4 regions of the Zoogloea sp. JDB1 genome follow, and region 3 is predicted to be linked to each of the others. Evidence: predicted binding sites of a transcription regulator. Region 3 holds the regulator's gene; each other region holds the start of a gene.

The links. Region 3 encodes FNR, which switches genes on or off when oxygen is low (the NO sensors DNR and NnrR bind a similar motif). Its sites were predicted from a motif close to TTGANCTAGNTCAA; they were not measured.
Region 1: the regulator FNR is predicted to act here: its motif matches at 2,296-2,309, upstream of AC1PPK_RS16125 (DUF3079 domain-containing protein).
Region 2: the regulator FNR is predicted to act here: its motif matches at 3,137-3,150, upstream of nirJ (heme d1 biosynthesis radical SAM protein NirJ).
Region 4: the regulator FNR is predicted to act here: its motif matches at 2,633-2,646, upstream of paaN (phenylacetic acid degradation protein PaaN).

The regions. Positions count from the first base shown of each region.
Region 1 covers NZ_CM161496.1:3,575,426-3,579,541, forward strand. Annotated here, with positions in the region: gene AC1PPK_RS16115 (VIT1/CCC1 transporter family protein) at 1-781, shown strand, start outside; gene AC1PPK_RS16120 (MBL fold metallo-hydrolase RNA specificity domain-containing protein) at 850-2,262, shown strand; gene AC1PPK_RS16125 (DUF3079 domain-containing protein) at 2,364-2,573, shown strand; gene AC1PPK_RS16130 (PAS domain S-box protein) at 2,655-4,116, opposite strand, start outside.
Region 2 covers NZ_CM161496.1:1,004,811-1,008,926, forward strand. Annotated here, with positions in the region: gene AC1PPK_RS04485 (DUF2249 domain-containing protein) at 1-18, opposite strand, end outside; gene AC1PPK_RS04490 (cytochrome D1 domain-containing protein) at 148-1,704, opposite strand; gene nirJ (heme d1 biosynthesis radical SAM protein NirJ) at 1,887-3,080, opposite strand; gene AC1PPK_RS04500 (ATP-binding domain-containing protein) at 3,305-4,116, shown strand, end outside.
Region 3 covers NZ_CM161496.1:5,042,398-5,046,513, reverse strand. Annotated here, with positions in the region: gene AC1PPK_RS22895 (oxygen-binding di-iron domain-containing protein) at 1-169, shown strand, start outside; gene AC1PPK_RS22890 (SirB2 family protein) at 241-627, shown strand; gene fnr (fumarate/nitrate reduction transcriptional regulator Fnr) at 647-1,381, opposite strand; gene hemN (oxygen-independent coproporphyrinogen III oxidase) at 1,500-2,894, shown strand; gene AC1PPK_RS22875 (sulfite exporter TauE/SafE family protein) at 3,007-3,714, shown strand; gene AC1PPK_RS22870 (universal stress protein) at 3,742-4,116, shown strand, end outside.
Region 4 covers NZ_CM161496.1:4,048,846-4,052,961, reverse strand. Annotated here, with positions in the region: gene paaX (phenylacetic acid degradation operon negative regulatory protein PaaX) at 1-165, opposite strand, end outside; gene AC1PPK_RS18285 (2Fe-2S iron-sulfur cluster-binding protein) at 263-1,312, opposite strand; gene AC1PPK_RS18280 (hypothetical protein) at 1,326-2,354, opposite strand; gene paaN (phenylacetic acid degradation protein PaaN) at 2,697-4,116, shown strand, end outside.

The DNA.
Region 1 (4,116 bases), 1.5 Mb from region 3:
CTTGTCCGGTGAGGAGCGTTCTCACGCGGCGATCATCGAGGCAGTCAATCGGCGGGGCGGGCATGTCGGCGCCGATATTGCGCGGGCCGAGCGTTGGCATGGCCGTGGTTCGGGCAACGAGTTGCGTGCGGCTGTGCTCGGCGCCAATGACGGCCTGGTCTCCAGCCTGTGCCTGGTGATGGGGGTTGCCGGTGCGGGGGCGTCGCCCAATACCATCCTGCTGACCGGTCTGGCCGGCCTCATCGCAGGGGCGGTCTCGATGGCGCTGGGGGAGTGGCTGTCGGTGACGAATGCCCGCGAATTCGCGTCTGCCCGCGTCGCTCAGGAGCGCCAGGAACTGGAGGAAAACCCGGAGGCCGAGCGCAAGGAACTGGCGTTGATCTTCCAGGCGAAGGGCCTGGCCCGTGCGGACGCCCAGCGGGTGGCCCACGACATGATGCGCGATCGAGATACGGCCCTCGATACGTTGGTGCGAGAGGAACTCGGCATCGATCCCGCCGAGATGGGCGGCAATCCGTGGAGCGCCGCGGCGGTGTCCTTCGCGTTGTTTGCGACCGGTGCGATCTTCCCCGTGCTGCCGTATTTCTTTACCGGCGGTTCGCCGGGCTTGGCCTGGAGCCTGTCCCTCAGCACGGCAGGACTGGGCGGGATAGGGCTGGCGACGTCCCTGTTCAGCGGGCGTGGCGCCGTGTATTCGGTGGTGCGGCAGATCCTGATCGGCGCGGCAGCGGCCGGCGTGACTTACGGCAGCGGTGCTTTGATCGGCGTGTCCATCGGCTGAAAGGCGCGTCTTGTCTTGCGTTCGGATGAACGGAGGTTCATGCTGAACGCGAAAGGAGGCGGTCAAAAATGCGTATCAGCTTCTTTGGTGCGGCCGGTGAAGTGACCGGCTCGTGCACCTTGGTGGAAACCGGCGACGTACGTTTCCTTGTCGATTGCGGCATGTTCCAGGGCGGTGGCGAAGCTCGGCTGAAGAATCAGCGCGCGCTGGATTTCGGCTTTGATGTCCGCAAGATCGACTTCGTGCTGTTGACCCATGCCCATATCGACCACTCCGGGCTATTGCCGCGCCTGGCCGTGCTGGGCTTCCGCGGACCGATCTACGCGACACCGGCGACCATAGACCTGCTCGAAGTGTTGCTGCTCGACAGCGCCCATATCCAGGAAAAGGAATCCGAGTGGCAGCTGCGTCACCAGCGACGCAGCGGCAAGAACGGGCGGGGCGTGCATCCGCCGCTGTATACGGTGGCTCAGGCCCAGACGACGCTGCCGCTTCTGCGGCCGGCGGCTTACGGCAAGCCCATCCGGCCGGCCGAAAGCGTGCAGGTGTGTTTCCACGATGCGGGCCATATTCTCGGTTCGGCCTGGCTGGAAGTGACGGTTGGAGGAGAAGGTAAGCCGCGCAAGCTGGTGTTCTCGGGCGATCTGGGCATGCGCGACCGGCCGGTCTTGAATGACCCGGAGCCCGTCGTGCCGGCCGCCGATGTGCTGCTCATCGAATCGACCTACGGTGATCGCCTGCACCGGCCCCTGCAGGAAACGGAAGACGAGATCGTTGCTGCCTTCGGCAGGACCCACGCCTGCCATGGCAACCTGATCATCCCGTCTTTTGCCGTCGGGCGTACCCAGGAGATCATCTACATTCTGGCGGATCTGGTACGCCGGGAACGGTTGCCGCCACAAAAGGTGTATGTGGATTCGCCGATGGCCAACGAGGCCACCCGCATTACGCTGGCCCATCCCGCGTTGCTCGACGATGAGACCCACGAGCTGACCGCCTGGCTGCGGGAGCACCCGGACAGAATGAAGGTGGAGTTCATCGCGGACGTCGAGGCGTCCCGCGCCCTCAACGAAGTCCGCAGCGGTGCGGTGATCATCTCTGCCAGCGGCATGTGCGAGGCAGGTCGTATCAAGTACCACCTGCGCGAGAACCTGCCGCGCAGCGAGTGCAGTGTGCTGATCGCCGGCTTCCAGGCCGCGGGAACCCTGGGGCGACGATTGGTGGACGGAGCACGGCTGGTACATATCTTTGGCGAAGCGGTGCCTGTGCGGGCGCGCATCTACACCGTGGGTGGTCTCTCGGCCCATGCGGACCAGGCCGGGCTCATCGACTGGCTCAAAGGCTTCCATGCGCCGCCGCGCCACACCTTCGTGGTTCATGGCGAAGCCGATGCGGCAGCCCACTTTGCCGAGGCGATCGGGGTACGGCTGGGGTGGCGCGATGTACATGTGGCGCAGCAAGGGGAAAGCGTGAACCTGTGAGTGGAGGAGAGTGCGGTGCCATCGCTCGTCTTCTTGCCCAGGATCAAAGTCAGGAGGAAATAGCTGAGTAAACTGCTCAACAATATGTGTGAGGAGCAGTGATGGCAAAGAAATTTCCGCTGCACCCGGCCCATCCGGAGCGCATCTGCTGGGGCTGCGACAAGTACTGCCCGGCGGATTCCTTGGCCTGCGGCAACGGATCGGGGCGTACCCTGCACCCGGCCGAGATGCTCGGTGACGACTGGTATTGCCATGGGGACTGGGGGTTCGGCCTGTCCGACGACGACGCCTCCGTCAAGAAGGCTGACTAGCAAACGCGTCCCCGCTTCCTTGCTATATGTGCAGCGTCGTTTCGCCTGTGTGGGAGATCGTCGCTGGGGATGGCCTCAGGGCTATTCGGTGAGGGCCTGCAGTAGATCGAGCGCGGGTTTGAAACGCAGGCCTTCCACCGCTGTCGCGATGGGGTCGATCGCGGCAGCGCCGAAACGCGCCACCAATCCGGCATGCAGGGCTTCGAACTCGCCGAGTGCAGCGAAGTCGTTGCTCCGGAGGGCGGCCATCAGGTGGGACAGGGTTTCGTCAGTAATCGGTGCGACGTTGTCAGCGGCTGCCGTCGCGGGGGACGATGACAGCCAGGGCTTGGCTGCGCGGAATAGCTGCGTCAGGGCTGCGTCAAGCTGAAGCAGGTCGGCCTCGCCAGCCGCTGCATCGCCGCCTTCGTAAACGGTTTCGAGCCGCGCGGCGAACTTCGCGACCGCCATGGCCGACAGATTGCCAGCACCGCCGCGCAGCTTGTGCATGCGCTGCCGTGCCGTATCGAGATCATGGTGCGCGAGCATCGTGCGGATTTCGTCGACGACATTGGAGAACTCGTCGCGCAGTCGCGTCAATGCAGACAGGAACAGCGCGCGGTCCCCGAGCAGGCGTCGGCTGACCGAAGCGGTATCGATGCCGTCGATGTCCGGGAATGCGTCTGTCACTCCCCGTTGTGCTTGGGGCACAGCGGCTGAGCCGGCCCTGATTGCATGACTCGCCCAGCGATGGGCGGTGGCGACCAGAGTGTCGAGTTCGAAGGGCTTGGTGAGAAAGTCGTTCATGCCAGCGTGCATGGCGCGCTCCCGCTGACTCGGCAAGGCGCCGGCAGTCAGTGCGATGATGGGAATTGTGGCCAGTGCGGGCACGGACCGGATCGCCTGCGTCGCGTCGATGCCGTTCAGCTCGGGCATCTGCACGTCCATGAGGACCAGATCGAAGGCATCCGGTGCTGCCGTGAGCTTGGCGATGGCAGCCCGGCCGCTTTCCGCCACCATGCAATTGGCACCTTCCAGTTCGAGCAGACGGCGTGCGATGTCCAGGTTCACGGGGCTGTCGTCCACGACCAGGACCCGCAGGCCGGCGAGCCGGGGGCCTTCGTGGTCGGCGAGCTTGGTCGGCAGTTCCTGAACCGCAGTGCCGTCCACTTCGAAGGGCACTGTGAACCAGAACTCACTCCCTTCGCCCAGTTGGCTGTCCACTCCGATGTGCCCACCCATCAGGCCTACCAGCTTCTGGCAGATGGCCAGCCCCAGGCCCGTACCGCCGTAGCGACGCTGGGTCGATTCATCGGCCTGCACGAAGGCGTCGAAGACCCGATCCCGTTGCTCGGGGGCAAGGCCGATGCCGGTATCGCGAACCGCGAATCGCAGGGTGATCCAGCCCGCCTCCTCGGTGAGCGCCTGTACGGACACCGCCACGTGGCCTGCCGACGTGAATTTGAGCGCATTACCGGTAAGGTTGTAGAGCACCTGGCTGACCCGCTGGGCGTCGCCGATCAGTGTGGAGGCGACTTCCGGCAGGGGCGCCCACTCCAACGCA
Region 2 (4,116 bases), 1.6 Mb from region 3:
GGTCAGGGCATCGGTCATGGTGTTTTCTCCGATTGGGGCTGCTCAGGGACCGTGACAGATTGGCCCCTGCCGGAAACGCGGGCCTTGACCGTGCTCAAGCGACGGATTGCCCGCGGGGTGCTGTGTGGCTGCTGAGATCCGGCCAGCCTAGTGGCTGGTGCCTTCCGAGCGCTGGATCTTGTTGAACAGGTTGTACTTGCCGATCGGCTTCGAGGCCGGCAGGCGCTTGATCTCCTTGAAGGTCTTCGCGTCGAGGAAGATCAGCGCGCCATCCTTTTCCATCAGGCTGGCAATCACGTAACGGCCGTTGCGGTCGAATTCCACGTGGGCAAAGGTCTTGCCCGGCTCTGGGCGGATCTGGGCGACGACCTGCAGGCTCTGCTTGTCGATGACCTGCAGGGTGTCCCGGGCGGTCGGGCTCATCATCGAATCGACCCACGCGTAGGGGCTGTTCTCGTGACTGCGCAGGAAGAAGCCGGGGCCCAGCGTGGGAATGGTTGCGACGGTCTGCCAGTTCTGCATGTCGATGACGCTGACCCGCGCGTCCTTCAGGTTGGTGCTGGCCACCACGCGCCGGCCGTCGCGCAGCCAGGAAATGCCGGAACCCAGGTGCGGCATGCCGGGCAGGTCCAGGTTGCTGATTGGCCGGCGGACATCAAGGTTGATGACCTTGCCGTGTCCGTCCCGGTTGGCGCCGATCACGTTGGTGTAGTCCTGGGTGAAGAAGAAGTCGTCGAGGGGTTCTTCGAGCAGCGTACGGCGCGGGTTGAGGTAGCCGGGCGTGGAGATCGCTTCGCCCATCTTGTAGTCGTGTACGTAGCCGTCGTGGAAGGGCTTGGCGGCCGGGTCGTAGGAGATTTCCCAGATCTCCGGCAGGTCCTTCAGGCCGACCACGAAACTCTTGCGCGGCGCTGCGTCGTACACCGCCGAGATGCGCGACGCGGCGTCGCTCTTCAGGTTGCGGCCGTCGATGAGCTTGAGCAGCTTGAGGTCAGCGTCGAAGATGGCCAGGTTGCCGGGCAGGTAGTTGGCCACCGCCACGTAGCGGCCGTCGCTGGAGACGGCGGCGTTGCGGGTGTTGAGGCCGGCGCGCACCTCGGCGACGATCTTCAGGTTCCAGATGTCGAACTTGCTGACCCAGCCGTCGCGGGACGCGAAGAACACGTAGCGCCCGTCCGGCGTGAACTTGGGGCCACCGTGTAGCGCGTAGCGGGACGGGAAGCGGAATATGCGCTCCATGCGGTCGCCGTCGAGCACGCTGACGTGGTGGTCGCCGGCTTCGACGACGATGAACAGGTTCATTGGGTCGGCCTTGGCCACTTCCCCCTGGCGGGCGTCCGGCAGGCTGCCGGGTGGGTAGGGTTCGACGCGCGAGGCGCGGATGTCGGTGGCGCTCCATGTGGGCGCGGGGCTGACCGGCGAGTAGATCCAGTCGGCGAGGGCGTCGATCTCGGCGGCAGACAGCACCGCCGAGAAGGGCTGCATCTGCGTCGCGCTACGGCCGTCGCGGATCGTCGCGACGGCGTCCTTGCGTTTGAGGCGTTCGAGGCTCTCCGGCAACAGGGCGGGCCCCATCGCGCCCAGCCGGCCGGTGCCATGGCAGCTGGCGCAGTGCTGGGCGAAGAGTTCCGGCGCGCCGGCCTGGGCCGGTAGAGCGGTGAAGGCCAGAGCGGCAAGGGCGATGGCGGAAAAGAGGCGGTTCATTGTGAGGATCCCTTGGCTTGGGAGATGGTGTGCGGCGCAGGACTGGGGCGGCCGTCCCAGGCAGGGGGCTGTCCTTGGGGGCGGCTCCCTGTGGGTCGGTTTCCGGCGGGGGGAGTCCAGTCGCCCGCGGACTTTGTTGAGCCGACTGTGGGCGGATGAACTCGCCCCCACGGCTTACGGTTTCAGGCGACGGATTGCAGCCGGACCCACGGCTTCACTTCCAGGCGCTCGCCGTCGGCTACGCCGATCTCGGTGTTGTCCAGATAGCAGCCGGGATCTTCCTGCCATGGGTCGCCGGTCAGTTGCTGGGCCCGCACGCGGGTGTTGCCGTTGCAGATGGACAGGTAGCGGCAGTCGGAGCAGCGCCCCTTGACCGGCCGCGGCGACTGCTTGAGGCCGGCCAGCAGTGGGTCGGACAGGTCGGTCCAGATGTCGCCGAATTTGCGCTCGCGGACATTGCCGAGGGTGTGGTGCCACCACATGGTGTCCGGGTGCACGTTGCCCAGGTTGTCGATGTTGGCCACATTGACGCCGCTGGAGTTGCCGCCCCATTGCCGCAGCTTGGCTTCCACGTGGGCCGCATGCTGCGGGAAGCGCTGTTGCACCCAGTGCAGGAAGAAGGGGCCGTCAGCGTCGTTGTTGCCGGTGGTGAAGTCCTTGTCGAGGCCGCGCCGTTCGCAATCCCAGGCCGTGTCGAAGAGCAGTTCCATGGCCTTGCGGGTGAGGACATGATGGGCGTCGTCAGCGCGGTTCTTGTTGCCGCGCCCCGCGTAGTTGAGGTGGGAGAAGTAGAAGCGGTCGATGTTCTCGTCCTCCACCAGCTGGAGTATGGCGGGTAGGTCGGCGGCGTTGTCCTGGGTCATCGTGAAGCGTACGCCGACTTTCACGCCCAGCTCGCGGCACAGGCGCAGGCCGGCCAGCGAGCGTTCGAAGGCGCCGTCGAGGCGGCGGAACCTGTCGTGGGTCGCGCGGATACCGTCCAGGCTAACGCCCACGTAGTCGAAGTTGGTGGCGGCGATCGCATCGATGTTGTCTTTGTCGATCAAGGTGCCATTGGACGACAGGCCGACATAGAAGCCCATCGCCTTGGCGCGACCGGCGATCTCGAAGATGTCGGGCCGCAGCAGGGGTTCGCCGCCGGAAAGGATCAGCACCGGCACGCGGAAGGCCTTCAGGTCGTCCATCACGCGGAAGACCTCCTGCGTGTCGAGCTCGCCGGCGAAGTCTTTGTCGGCGGAGATCGAGTAGCAGTGCTTGCAGGTCAGGTTGCAGCGCCGGATCAGGTTCCAGATGACCACTGGCCCCGGCGGCGCGCGGCGTGGGCCGAGGGGAGTGGGAGTGGTGATTTCTCGGATATAGCTCGAAATGCGGAACATGGCCTCACCTTCCGAAGGGTTTTGGGCATTGTCCCCGTGTGGAGGGGAGCCCGGCCTTGACGGGTATCAACCGGGCATCTGCAGCTGCGGCGGTTCGGCGTCGACAGTGGCCTCCATATATATGGCAGCGTCTGCTGCATCGGGCTGCATGACAATCGGTGGGCCGGGCTGACAGAATGGCCGGGTTGCGATCCGGACCGGATCCGATCACGAGAATCCCCGACATGGCTGTCATTCATCCCGAAGGCTGGCGCGAGTTGAAGGCCAGTGGTGCCGCCCAGCGCGAAATCGAAACCCTGGCTGTTCTTGCCGCGGAGTTGGACGACACTTACACGGTTTATCACGGCGTGCACTGGACGCGGGTCCAGCAGGGTAATCACGCCATCGTCGGCGAGATCGATTTCGCCGTCGTCGGGCCGACCGGCAAGCTGCTGCTGATCGAACAGAAATCCGGCTTCCTGGCCGAGACGCCAGAGGGCCTGGTGAAGCGCTATGCCCAGAAGGACAAGAGTGTGCCGCTGCAGCTCGCGCGGACCGTTGATGCGCTGACCCAGCGTTTGAGGGGGATCTGCGGGATCGACTCGCCGCAAGTCGACGCGCTGCTGTTCTGCCCCGACTACACCGTGAAGCAGCCTGGCACCGCGGGCATCGATCCGGCGCGCATCATCGATGCGAGCAAACGGGATTACCTGGCCCACACCGTGCGTTCCATCCTGCCGGCGCGGGGCGAGTCGGTTCTCTATAAGGACAAGCTGCATCGCTTCCTTGGCGACATTCTGCAATTGGTCCCGGAAGTGCATGCGGTCGTCGGCGAGGCCCATGCACTGTACACCCGGTTGGCCGGTGGCCTGGCGGAGTGGGCGCGGCGCATCGAGTGTGAGCCCTTCCGCCTGCGTGTGATCGGCACCGCCGGTTCGGGCAAGACCCAACTGGCGATGGCCGTCTATCGGGATGCGCTCGCCGCTGGGCGCAAGCCGCTCTACGTTTGCTACAACCGGCCGCTGGCCGATCACATCGCGCTGATTGCTCCGCCGGG
Region 3 (4,116 bases):
CAAGCGCTGGATGGGCTCGGACCGGGCCAAGCGCGATTGGTGCGAGCGCGTCTCCCGCCTGGAGATCGATATGCTGGTGCCGCAGCATGGGGCTATTTACCAAGGTGCCGACGTGCAGCGATTCATCAACTGGTTCGCCGCACTGGAAGTGGGCGTGCTGCGCAGCTAAAGTGTTGCGGCCCCGTTTTTGCGGGGCCCGCCGGCAGCCGGAGCTTTGCCGCGGAACAATGGAGGCGCGGCATGTATCTGGCTCTCAAACATTTTCACATCACCTGCGTGGTGCTCAGCGGCTGTGGCTTCGCCTTGCGGGGCTGGTGGTCGTTGAGCGGCTCGCCGCTGTTGCGGGCCCGTCTGGCGCGGGTGCTGCCCCATATCGTCGATTCCTGCCTGCTGGCCAGTGCGCTCGGCCTGGCCTGGATGGCCGCCCAATATCCCTTCGTGCACGCTTGGTTGACGGCCAAGGTGCTGGGCTTGCTTGTCTATATCGGGCTGGGGAGTGTCGCGCTGAAGGCGACGCGACCGCGTGTGCAGCGCGCCGCGGCTTACGTGGGTGCGCTGGCGACGCTGTCGTGGATCGTCTCGGTGGCGGTCAGCAAGAATCCGCTCGGCTGGCTGGCCTGGCTGTGAGGCCGGGCGCCGGCGGTGCTCAGGCTGAGTGGTGGTTGAGCAGGCGCTTCAGGCCCGGCGTATCGAGAATGCGGATGTGCTTCTGCTGGACGGCGACCAGGCCTTCTTCCTGGAAGCGGGAGAAGGCGCGGGATACCGTCTCGAGTTTGAGGCCCAGGTAGGAGCCGATCTCGTCGCGGGTCATGCGCAGGTGGAATTCCGACGGAGAGAAGCCCCGTGCAGTGAAGCGCTGGGACATGTTCAACAGGAAGGCCGCCAGCCGCTCCTCTGCGCGCATTGAGCCGAGCAACATCATCACACCATGGTCGCGGACGATCTCGCGGCTCATGATCTTGTGGAACTGGTGCTGCAGGCTCTCCACCGTCCGTGACAGCTCTTCGAGCCGGTTGAAGGGGATCACGCAGACTTCGCTGTCTTCCAGCGCAATCGCGTTGCACGAATGGTGTTCGGTGCTGATGCCGTCGAGGCCCAGGACTTCGCCGGTCATCTGGAAGCCGGTCACCTGGTCGCGGCCGTCCTCAAGGATCACGTCGGTCTTGAACGAGCCGGCACGAATCGCGTAGATCGCCTCGAAGTTGTCGCCGGAGCGGTAGAGGTGCTGCTGCCGCTTGATCTTGCGGCGGCTGCCGACGAGCTCGTCGAGCTGGTCGATCTCATTGGGGTCGAGGCCGAAGGGAAGACACAATTCCCGCAGATTGCACTGGGAACACGCGACCTTGATGTCCACGACCGTCACCGGAATCACCGATTTCATCTGCACGCGCAATCACCTGAACTGGATGGTTTTACCAACGTTTGGAGCCCTTTGATCCACGTCAATACTGTTTTGGATCGATTCTGCGATTGTTCAGCGCAACCAACAGAAGTGCACCATGAACACGACACAAAAAGACCTGATATTCGATCCCGAGCTCATTCGCAAATTTGATGTGAATGGCCCGAGGTATACGTCGTACCCGACCGCTGACCGCTTCGTCGAAGCCTTCAACTCCGACGCCTTGGAGCATTGGCTCGGGAGACGTACTGTCGGCGGAATCGGCAAACCGCTTTCATTATACTTCCACATCCCCTTCTGCAATACGATCTGCTACTACTGCGCGTGCAACAAGATCATCACCAAGGATCACGGTCGCTCCGCCAAGTATCTGGATTATCTTGAAAAAGAAGTGGACATGCAGGCGGCCAAGCTCGACGGGTCGCGGGAAGTGCTGCAACTGCACCTGGGCGGCGGCACGCCGACCTTCCTGTCCCACGACGAACTGCGCCGCCTGATGGGCATGGTCCGCAAGCACTTCACGCTGGTGCCGGACGGTGAGTATTCCATTGAGGTCGACCCGCGCAAGGTGGACGAAGCCACCGTTGCGTTGCTGGCCGAACTCGGCTTCAACCGCATGAGCGTTGGCATCCAGGATTTCAATCCGGACGTGCAGAAGGCGGTCAACCGCATCCAGAGCGAGGAAGAAACCAAGCTCGTCATCGACGCGGCGCGGGCCCATGGCTTCAAGTCGGTCAGTGTAGACCTGATCTATGGCCTGCCCAAGCAGAACGTCATCAGCTTCAACCGTACCCTCGAGCAGATCCTGGCGCTGTCGCCGGATCGGTTGTCGATATACAACTACGCGCACCTGCCGAGCTTGTTCAAGCCGCAGCGCCGCATCATCGACGCGCAGCTGCCGTCCGGCGAGACCAAGCTGCAGATCCTGCAACTGGCGATCCGCCGCCTGACCGAGGCGGGCTATGTGTACATCGGCATGGATCACTTCGCCAAGCCGGACGATGAGCTGACCACGGCCCAGCGCCAGGGACGCCTGCACCGCAACTTCCAGGGTTACTCCACCTATGCGGAGTGCGATCTGCTGGCCTTCGGCGTGTCGGCCATCGGCAAGGTCGGCCCGACCTACGCGCAGAACGTGAAGACCCTCGATGAGTACTACGACATCATCGACACGGGCCGCCTGCCGGTGCTGCGCGGCATCGAGCTGACGCCGGACGACCTGCTGCGGCGGGCGATCATCCAGGCGCTGATGTGCCACTTCGAACTGTCCATCGAGTCCATCGAGATCGCTCACTTGATCGACTTCAACAAGTATTTCGCCGCCGAACTCGCCGACTTGCGCGAGATGGAGAAGGGCGGCTTGCTGAAGATCGACAAGCAGTGGATCACCGTGCTGCCTGCCGGCCGCATGCTGGTGCGGGCAATTGCGATGGTCTTCGACAAGTACCTGCGCGCCGACCGGGAGCGTACTCGCTACTCCAAGGTGATCTGAACTTCCGGCCGGCTGGCCGCTCCGAGGTGGGCGGGCTAGAATGCCGAGCCAAGTGTTGGAACGCGCCCCGTGTTGCCCACGGGGCGTTTTTGTTTGTCCAGGTTGAATCTCCATGCCCGAAACTGGCTACTTCGCAGTCTTCCTCATCGGCCTGCTCGGCGGCACCCACTGTGTCGGTATGTGCGGTGGTATCGTCAGTGCGCTGACCGTCCAGTTGCCCGGCCAGCGGCGCAGTGACTGGCCTCTGCATCTGGCTTACAACGTCGGGCGGATCAGCAGCTACACGCTGGCCGGTGCAGCGATGGGGGCGATCGGTACGGTAGGGCTGTTGTTCAACAACATCCTGCCTATCCAGCTGGTCCTGTATGTGGCCGCCAACCTGATGCTGGTGGCGCTCGGGCTCTACCTGACCGGTTTCACGCGGGCCCTGTCCGGTGTCGAGCGGCTTGGTCACAAGCTGTGGGCGCGCATCCAGCCACTGACCCGGCGTTTCCTGCCGGCGCGCAGCGTGGGCCAGGCTTTTCCCTTGGGCCTGCTGTGGGGCTTTCTACCCTGTGGTCTGGTGTACAGTGTGTTGGCGACGGCTTTGGTGACCGGCTCCGCGGAGCGTGGCGCAGGCCTGATGCTGGCTTTCGGTCTCGGTACGCTGCCCAACCTGCTGCTGGCCGGCATGCTGCTCAAGCGTCTGCGTGACGTGGTGCGGAACCGGGCGGTGCGCACAGGGTCTGGACTGGTGGTGCTGGCCTTCGGCGTATATGGCCTGGTGACGACGCCGACCCTCGGCAGCAATCTGTGGAATGGCGTGGTCTGCCATTTCTGAGTCTTTTCCTGAAAGGCGGAGCGAATCATGAAAATCCTGCTGGCCGTAGATGATTCTCCAGTTGCCCAGCGCGTCGTCGATCAGGTGATCGCGCTGGCGGACCAACTCAAGAGCGTGCCTGAGGTGCATGTGCTTTACGTGCATCCGCCAATTCCCATCGAGTTTGCAACCCGCCACGTGGCCCGTGAAGCCCTGGATGGCTATTACCGGGACGAAGGCGAGGGGGTGCTCAAGGCGCCGCTGGCCCGGTTCAAGGCAGCCGGTTTGCCGGTGACGCCGCATATCCTCGTGGGTCAGCCGGCAGATGTGGTGCTGCATCAGGCGACTTTGCTGGAGTGTGATTACCTGTGCCTCGGCCGGCATGGCCGCAGCGTGGTGGCGGATCTGTTCGTCGGCTCGGTG
Region 4 (4,116 bases), 990 kb from region 3:
CTCGTTGAGCTCGATGGGTTCGAGCAGGCGGATCAGGCTGCCCAGCCAGATGCGGCCACCCCGTGGCAGAACCGCATCGCCGAATACGGAGATGATCAGGGAGCCAGCCTGCACGCGGCCCTGCTGGCGAAAATCTTCGAGGCGTTGCTGGATCGGGGGGAGCACGGGACGGAGCGGTGGATCGGCGGCGAAGCCCGGGAGTGTAGCGACTCCCTCCCGGTCTGGGTAGCGCGGCCCGCCGGGCAAGACCGGGCCGCGGAACTCAGAGAGCGAGCAGCGGGGCCAGGTCTACTTCCATCGCCTGTTGTTGCGCGAAGAAACCTTCGCTGTGGATCCGCTCCGGCGCTGCGCCCAGCGCGCGTGCAGTAGAGACACAGCTGTCCACGAAGGCTGGGCTGCCGGCGGCGAAGACCGTATGCCGCGACAGGTCCGGAAAACGTGCAGGCAGCACCGTGTCGATGCGGCCGTGCAGGTAGTCGGCGCGTTTTTCGCGGGTGAGCGTGAAGGCGTAATCGAAATTGCGGTGCTTGGTGCGCCACCAGACCATCAGCCCGCGGCCGTACAGGTCGGCTTCAGTGCGCGCCGAGCACAGAATCGTGACCGGACGGCGGAAGCCGCGCCGCAGCGCTGCCTCGGTGAGGGCCAGGATCGGCGCGAGGCCGGTGCCGGCGGCGAGGCACAGCACCGGCGTGTCCACGCCCGGATCGCCGATGAAGGTACCGTGGGCGCCGGACAGCTTGACGCTGTCGCCGACCGCCAGCGTGTCGTGAACCCACGCGCTGGTCAGGCCACCGTCGGCGCGGGCGACCTGCAGCACGATCTCCCCGTCCGGACGCGGCGCGCCGGCGATGGAATAGGCGCGGGCCGGGATGCCGGCGCGCGGGTTGCCAAGGGTCACATACTGGCCGGGCCAGTAGCGGATCGGCTGCCCCACCGGGCGCAGGCGCAGCTCGACAACCCGTTCAGCGACCAAGTGCTTGTCGGTGACAACGAAAAGCGCATCTTCCCGCGGCGGGAACAGCTTGGGGCGGGCGTCTTCGCTGCCCCAGTCGATGGCCAACTCGTCGGACAGGGGCTTGGCCATGCACATCAGGCCGTAGCCCTGCCGACGCTCGTCGGCGGAGAGGGCCATGTCCAGGACCATGCCCTGATCGAACTGGCCGGATACGACCTTGACCTTGCATTCGCCACAGGCGCCGGCGCGGCAGTTGTTGGGCAGCGCGTAGCCGGCCTTTTCGAGGGCCATCAGCACGGTGTCGCCGTAGGCGCAGTCCACCGAGCGGCCGGATGCTTGCATGATGATGCGGGACATGGCGGCCTCTCCGTCAGAACACCGGGATGATGTCTTCCATCTCGATGTCGCTGATCTCCTGCCCGGAGATCCCGACCTCGGGAATGGCGGGGAAGGGGATGTCGTAGCGGTCGAGCACGCCCTTCAGGTTGAGCATGGCGCTCTTCCAGTTCTGCAGCTTGGCCTCATAGGTGGGGATGCCGAAGCCGGCGGCGCGGGCCACTTCCTCCGCCTCCCGCTGGTTGGCGATGAAGTCGGCGGGCAGGTCCCAGAACTCCATCGGCGGCTCGAACAGCACTGCGGACAGGAACAGGTAGCCGGCGCGGATCTGCTTGGTGACGACGGCCCGCGTCTCGGGGGCCAGGCCGGGGTAGTCGCGCTCCATCACCGCCATGCAGATCGCCATGTGGCGGCCTTCGTCGCGGCCGATGTTGCGGAAGCCCTCTTTGAACACCGCCTCGCGGGAGTTCTCGTACATCTGTTTGAAGATGGTGGCGGCGGCGATCTCGCCCATCAGGAATGAGCTGAACAGCACGGCGAGGTCGTACTTGGGAACCGCCTGCTTGTAGCCGCTCCAGTAGCGGCTGCCGTTGAAATACAGCCAGTGCACGTTCTTCTGCAGGCGTTTGCCGAGTTCGGTCTTCGGCGTGTAGGTGAGCGGGTCCGGGTGGCCGAGCAGGCGGGTGATCGCCAGCCCGCACATGATTTCGTGGTTCTGCTCGTCGCGGGTCACCGAGAAGAAGCACTTGCGCACCGGGTCTTCCTCATGGACCTCGTAGGTCTTGACCAATGCCTCGGCAAAAACCGGCGGTGCGGAGGCGTCGAACACCGACAGCAGGCTCCACCAGTAGGCGATGGCTTCGCGCTCCTCCCAGCTGTAGCTGTCCAGATCCAGCGTGTCCCACGGCAGCTTTTCCGGGTCCCAGTTCTCGCGCAGCGAGGCTTTCCATACTTCCTGCAACTTCTTCGTATGGCTGTGCCATGACAGCGGATAGACGTTGGGCTGCGGGGTGGCCGGTGGAAATTCCATCTTGTCGGCGAACCGTTCCTTGTGATTGCTCATCGTGCTCCTCCTGTTTGATTGGTGTGTTTGCGCCCGGTCGGCAAGACCATCCGGTGTGCGGGGTTAATGGTGATACATAAAAATAATTTTGGTCAATAAAAATGTATCAAATAAATCTCAAGATGAGCACGGATTGAATCGCTTTGTTGCACGAGATGCCGGCTTTGATTGTCGAAGAAATTCGCTAAATATATGTTATAAAAGAAAAATAAACAGAGAAACCAGTTCTGTTTAACGTAACTCAGAATCTTTCTAGCAGAAAAATTCGATACCTAGCATTGACTTATATCAGTTCAATTTGTAACGTTTAGATCAGGAGAACAAACCCGACGGAGACACAAGATGACGCACCCCCTCTTCGAGAAGCATCGCAGTACGCTCGATGGCGCCCTGGCAGCCATCGCCACCCGGGGCTATTGGTCGGCCTACCCGGAAATGCCCAGTCCCAAGCTGTACGGCGAAACCGCGCCTGAAGACGGCCGCCGCGCGTTCGAGGCCCACAAGGGGCAGTGCTTCGAGCTGGGGCAGCCCGGCCAGACCGGCTGGCACGGCGGCGAGACCTCACCCTACGGTATCGACCTGGGCACGACTTACCCGGTGTGCACGCCGGAAGCGCTGATCGAGGCCGCACAGGCCGCCATGACCGAATGGCAGGCGGTCGGCGCCGAGGGCCGGACCGGCATCTGTCTGGAGATTCTCGACCGCCTCAACAAGCAGAGCTTCGAGATCGCCCACGCGGTGATGCAGACCACCGGGCAGGGCTGGATGATGGCCTTCCAGGCCGGCGCGCCCCATGCGCAGGACCGCGGCCTCGAAGCGCTCGCCTACGCCTGGCGCGAGCAGAGCTTCGTCCCGGCCGAGGCCCATTGGGAAAAGCCCCAAGGCAAGAACCCGCCGCTGGTGATGAAGAAGCACTTCGAGATCGTCGGGCGTGGCGTGGCGCTGGTGATCGGCTGCGGCACCTTCCCGACCTGGAATACTTATCCGGGCCTGTTCGCCGCGCTGGCTACCGGCAACGGGGTGATCGTCAAGCCGCACAGCAACGCGATCCTGCCCGCCGCCATCACCGTGCGCGCGATCCGCGCCGTGCTGGCCGAGAACGGCCTCGACCCCGACCTGGTCAGCCTGTGCGTCACCGACAAGCGCGCCACTACCCAGGCGCTGGCGACCCATCCTGCGATCAAGTCGGTGGATTTCACCGGCAGCAACGTGTTCGGCCAATGGCTCATCGACAACTGCCGCCAGGCCCAGGTGTATGCGGAGCTGGCCGGTGTGAACAACATCGTCATCGACTCGACGGACGCCTATAAGGCGACGCTCGGCAACCTGGCTTTCACGCTGTCCCTGTACTCAGGGCAGATGTGCACCACCTCCCAGGCGATCTTCGTCCCGGCTGGCGGCATCGACACCGACGAAGGCCACAAGACTTACGACGAGGTGTGTGCAGACCTGGCCCGCGCCGTCGAGCGCTTCCTGTCCAAGCCGGAAGTCGCCCACGCGGTGCTCGGCGCGATCCAGTCCTCCGACACCCTCGAACGCATCGCGCTGGCCGACAGCGGCGAGCTGGGGCAGGTCGTGCTGGCCTCGAAGACGCTGGAGAACCCGGACTTCCCGGCCGCCCGCGTGCGCACGCCGGTGCTGCTGGCCTGCGACGCGGCCGACGAGCGGCGCTATATGGAAGAGCGCTTCGGGCCGATCAGCTTCATCGTCAAGACGGCCGACACGGCGGCGGCCATCGCGCTGTCCGAGCGGGTCGTCGCCA